One region of the Actinoplanes sp. NPDC000266 genome, then DNA from elsewhere that is predicted to be linked to it. Evidence: riboswitches for the same ligand, from Rfam matches in the RefSeq annotation. Region 1 holds a riboswitch; the other holds the start of a gene.
What was found. A riboswitch is a leader RNA that binds a small molecule or an ion and turns the genes downstream of it on or off. The one in region 1 is predicted to bind ZMP and ZTP.

Region 1 (2,382 bases):
CCTTTGAGCCCTCGGCCGGCTTTGTGCTGGTCAGGACCGTGTGGATCAGCTCGGCGATGGTGTCCATCTCGGCCGCGCCCAAGCCCCGGGACGTCAGGGCGGGGGTGCCGATGCGGATGCCGGACGTGTACCAGGCGCCGTTCGGGTCGTTCGGGATGGCGTTGCGGTTCGTGACCACGCCGCTGTCGAGCAGGGCCTGCTCGGCCTGGCGGCCGGTGAGGCCGAACGGGTGCACGTCGATCAGGACCAGGTGGTTGTCGGTGCCGCCGCTGACCAGCTGGACGCCGCGCTTGAGCAGGCCCTCGGCCAGCGCCTGGCTGTTCGTCACGATCTGCTGGGCGTACGTCGCGAACTCGGGGCGGCGGGCCTCGGCGAACGCGATCGCCTTGGCCGCCATCACGTGGGCCAGCGGGCCGCCCAGCACCATCGGGCAGCCGCGGTCGACCTGGGACGCCAGCGACTCCTGGGCGAAGACGGCGCCGCCGCGCGGGCCGCGCAGACTCTTGTGGGTCGTCGTGGTGACGATGTGCGCGTGCTCGATCGGGTTGAAGTCGCCGGTGAAGACCTTGCCCGCGACCAGGCCGGCGAAGTGCGCCATGTCGACCATGAACGTCGCGCCCACCTCGTCGGCGATCTCGCGGAGGGTCGCGAAGTTCACCTTGCGGGGGTACGCCGAGTAGCCGCCCACGATGATCAGCGGCTTGAATTCGCGCGCCGTCTCCCGCAGGGCCGCGTAGTCGATCTGGCCGGTGGCCGGGTCGACGCCGTAGCTGCGCTGGTCGAACATCTTGCCCGAGATGTTCGGGCGGAAGCCGTGGGTGAGGTGGCCGCCGGCGTCGAGCGACATGCCGAGCATGCGCTGGTTGCCGAACGCGGCCCGCAGCTCGGCCCACTCGGCGTCGGTCAGGTCGTTGACCTGGCGCTTCTCGAACTTCTTGAGGTAGGGCACCTCGACCCGGTCGGCCAGGATGGCCCAGTAGGCGACCAGGTTGGCGTCGATGCCGGAGTGCGGCTGCACGTACGCGTATTCGGCGCCGAACAGGGCCTTGGCGTGCTCGACGGCGACCGCCTCGACGGTGTCGACGTTCTGGCAGCCGGCGTAGAAGCGGCGGCCGATGGTGCCCTCGGCGTACTTGTCGGAGAGCCAGTTGCCCATGGCGAGCAGGACGGCCGGAGAGGCGTAGTTCTCACTGGCGATCAGCTTGAGGGACTCGCGCTGGTCGTGCAGCTCCTTGGCGATCGCGTCGGCGATGCGGGGCTCGACCGACCGGACCACCTCGAGGGCGGACTGAAAGGCGGTGGACTCTGCGTTGGGCATGGGACCTCCCTATCACGGATGAAGAGGCCCAGGCGCACGGCAGGTCAGAGGAGCCGCTCCCCGATGGTTGGCCCATCCGAACGCGCCAGTCACGGCCCGGGGCCAGCATAGCGGGCGGAAAACCCTTTGCGCGCGCCGTCGGCGGCTCCCTAGGGTCGGCCGAAACTCCTGGAGGTGCGTTTCATGACTGTCCGCTGCGTTCCCGTCTCCCTCTTCCGATCGACTGACAGGACGCACCGACATGGATCTTCCACGGCAGTTCCTCATCCGCGAGGGTGACCTCCGGATCCTCAATCCCTTCTCGCCGGCCAAGCTGGCCGACCTCGGCCGGGTTCTCAAGCTGACGCCGGGCACGACGCTGACCGACTTCTGCTCGGGTCGCGGCGAGATGCTCTGCACCTGGGCCCGCGACTACGGCATCACCGGCACCGGTGTTGACATTTCGGTCAAATGGACGCGAGAAGCGCAGCAGCGTGCCGATGAGCTGGGCGTTCAGGCCGACTTCCACCACAGCGACGCCGCCCACTTCGTTTCGCCTGACAAATCCGACATCGCCGCGTGCATCGGGGCGACGTGGATCGGCGACGGCGTCGAGGGCACCATCGAGATCCTCGAACGCAGCCTCAAACCGGGCGGCATGCTCCTGATCGGTGAGCCCTACTGGCGGCTCGACCCACCCGATCAGGAGACGGTCACGGCCTGCCACATGGCCGCGAAAGAAGATCTTCGCGACCTGCCCGGCCTGCTCGCGCACTTCGGCGAGCTCGGCTACGACGTGGTCGAGATGATGCTGTCGAACTCCGACGACTGGGATCGCTACGAGGCGGCGCACTGGCTGAACGTCCGGCGCTGGCTCGACGCCAACCCGGGCGACCCGCTGTGGGCCGAGATGCGGGCCGAGCTCGATACGGCTCCGGTGAGCCACGTGCGCTACCAGCGCGAATATCTCGGTTGGGGTGTGTTTGCGCTGATCAAGCGCTGATCGCTAGTGGCCGGTCGTGGCGGCGGCCGGCCACCGCACTCCCGTGAGCCTTTCCGAGACCTCCCACAGGCGCGCCGCGAGC
Region 2 (2,382 bases), on a different contig from region 1:
GGCACCGCGCCGAAGACGCTCATGTCCCAGATGCCGTAGTGGCTCGGCCCGTCCGGCCCGGTGATGCCGGCCCGGTCGAGCACGAAGGTCACCGGCAGCTCGTGCATCGCGACGTCGAGCAGCACCTGGTCGAACGCGCGGTTGAGGAAGGTGGCGTAGACGGCGACCACCGGGTGCAGGCCGCCCATGGCAAGACCGGCGGCCGAGGTGGCCGCGTGCTGCTCGGCGATGCCCACGTCGTAGACCCGGTCGGGGTGCTTGCGGGCCAGGTCGGCGATGCCGGTCGGCTCGCCCATAGCGGCGGTGATGCCGACGACGTCCAGCCGCTCGTCGGCGATCTTGATGAGCTCCTCGGAGAAGACGTGCGTCCACTTCACCGACGGCTTGGCGGTCAGCGCGCCCGTCTGCGGATCGAACGCGCCCGGGCTGTGCAGGCAGTCGGCCTCGTCCTGCTCGGCCGGGCGATATCCGTAGCCCTTGCGGGTGACCGCGTGCACGATGACCGGGGCGTCGAAGCCCTTGGCCCGGCGCAGCGCCGACTCCATGGCGACCATGTCGTGACCGTCGACCGGCCCGATGTATTTGATGCCGAGGTCCTCGAACATCGGCTGCGGGCTGACCGCGTCCTTGATGCCCCGCTTGACCGCGTGCAGCACCTCGTAGACCGGCTTGCCGACCACAGGGGTGTTGCCCAGCGCGTCCTTGACCAGGTCGAGCACCCGCTCGTAGCCCGGGTTGAGCCGCAGCGTGCTCAGGTGGTCGGCCAGGCCGCCGATGGTCGGCGCGTACGACCGCCCGTTGTCGTTGACGACGATGACCAGCCGGTTCTTCGCGGTGGCGATGTTGTTGAGCGCCTCCCAGCACATGCCACCGGTCAGCGCGCCGTCACCGACGACGGCGACCACGTGACGGTCCTCGCCGCGCAGGGCGAAAGCCTTGGAGAGGCCGTCGGCGTACGACAGCGCGGTCGAGGCATGCGAGTTCTCCACCAGGTCGTGCTCGCTCTCGGCCCGGCTCGGATAACCCGAGAGACCACCCCGCTGCCGCAGCATGTCGAAGCCGTCCTGCCGGCCGGTCACGATCTTGTGGACGTACGCCTGATGACCGGTGTCGAACAGCACGCGATCACGGGGTGAGTCGAACACCCGGTGCAGCGCCAGTGTGGTCTCGACCACACCGAGGCTGGGACCGAGGTGACCGCCGGTCCGCGACACCTTGGCCACCATGAAGTCCCGGATCTCCGCCGCCAGCAGGGTCAGCTGCTCGGGGTTGAGGCGCTTGAGGTCACCGGGTGAGGTGACGCCGGCCAGAAGACCATCGGAGGCGGGGAGGGATTCGCTCATGGGGGCAAAGTCTATCGGCGTGGCGCACTGGCGCATCCGCCAAGAGGTTTCGATGCGGTGTCCTACACACAACCGTCACAAACTTTCCTCTGGCATGCTTGTCGTACGAACGCGACTGGCGGCACGGAGGATGGGTCAACCATCGGGGAGCTCGTCACGGGGGGTCGACCGCCTGGGCACCCGTGCATGCGGAGTTCAGCCATGCCTTCAGCCCGTCTCCTGCCCGGCGCCCCCGTGGCCGAGGCCGTCCTGGCCGACGTCGCCGACCGCGTGACCCGCCTGCGGGCCCGGGGCGTCACCCCGAGCCTCGCCACCATCCTCGTGGGCGACGACGACGCCAGCGCCGGATACATCCGCATCAAGCAGCGCCAGGCGGCCGACCTGGGCTTCGAGTCCCCGCACGAGCACCTGCCGGCGGACGCGACCCAGAAGGACCTGGAGTCGGTGATCGCCGGCTTCAACGACGACCCGGCAGTGCACGGCGTCCTGATCCAATACCCGATCCCGGCTCACCTCGACTACGACGCGGCCCTGCAGACCCTCGACCCCGACATGGACGTCGACGGCATGCACCCGCTGAACATGGGCCGCCTGGCCCTGGGCATGCCCGGGCCACTCCCCTGCACCCCCGCGGGCATCGAGGCGCTGCTGGCCCACTACGAGATCCCGGTGGCGGGCCGAGAGGTGGTCATCCTGGGCCGGGGAGCCACACTGGGCCGCCCGCTGGCGATGTTGCTGGCCCAGAAGCGCCCGACAGCGAACGCGGCGGTGACGGTGGTGCACACGGGCGTGAAGGACTGGGCCCGCTACACCCAGCGAGCCGAGATCCTGATCGCCGCCGCCGGCGTCCCCGGAATCATCCAGCCGGAACACGTCCGCCCGGGGGCAACGGTGATCGGCGCGGGAGTCCGTTACGAGGGCCGCCGTCTGCTCCCCGACGTGGACGAGTCGTGCGCGGAGGTGGCGGGAGCGATCACACCGCGAGTGGGCGGGGTGGGACCGACCACTGTGGCGATGTTGTTCCGCAATGCGGTGCAGG

Region 2: linked by a shared signal. The riboswitch ahead of ACFY36_RS28995 (bifunctional 5,10-methylenetetrahydrofolate dehydrogenase/5,10-methenyltetrahydrofolate cyclohydrolase) and the one ahead of ACFY36_RS25850 (glycine hydroxymethyltransferase) in region 1 are both predicted to bind ZMP and ZTP.

What each region holds. Positions count from the first base shown of each region.
Region 1 is NZ_JBIAZI010000006.1:344,057-346,438, forward strand. It holds gene ACFY36_RS25850 (glycine hydroxymethyltransferase) at 1-1,318, opposite strand, end outside; ZMP/ZTP riboswitch at 1,338-1,421, opposite strand; gene ACFY36_RS25855 (SAM-dependent methyltransferase) at 1,560-2,300, shown strand; gene ACFY36_RS25860 (SDR family NAD(P)-dependent oxidoreductase) at 2,304-2,382, opposite strand, start outside.
Region 2 is NZ_JBIAZI010000007.1:324,335-326,716, reverse strand. It holds gene dxs (1-deoxy-D-xylulose-5-phosphate synthase) at 1-1,343, opposite strand, end outside; ZMP/ZTP riboswitch at 1,445-1,528, shown strand; gene ACFY36_RS28995 (bifunctional 5,10-methylenetetrahydrofolate dehydrogenase/5,10-methenyltetrahydrofolate cyclohydrolase) at 1,545-2,382, shown strand, end outside.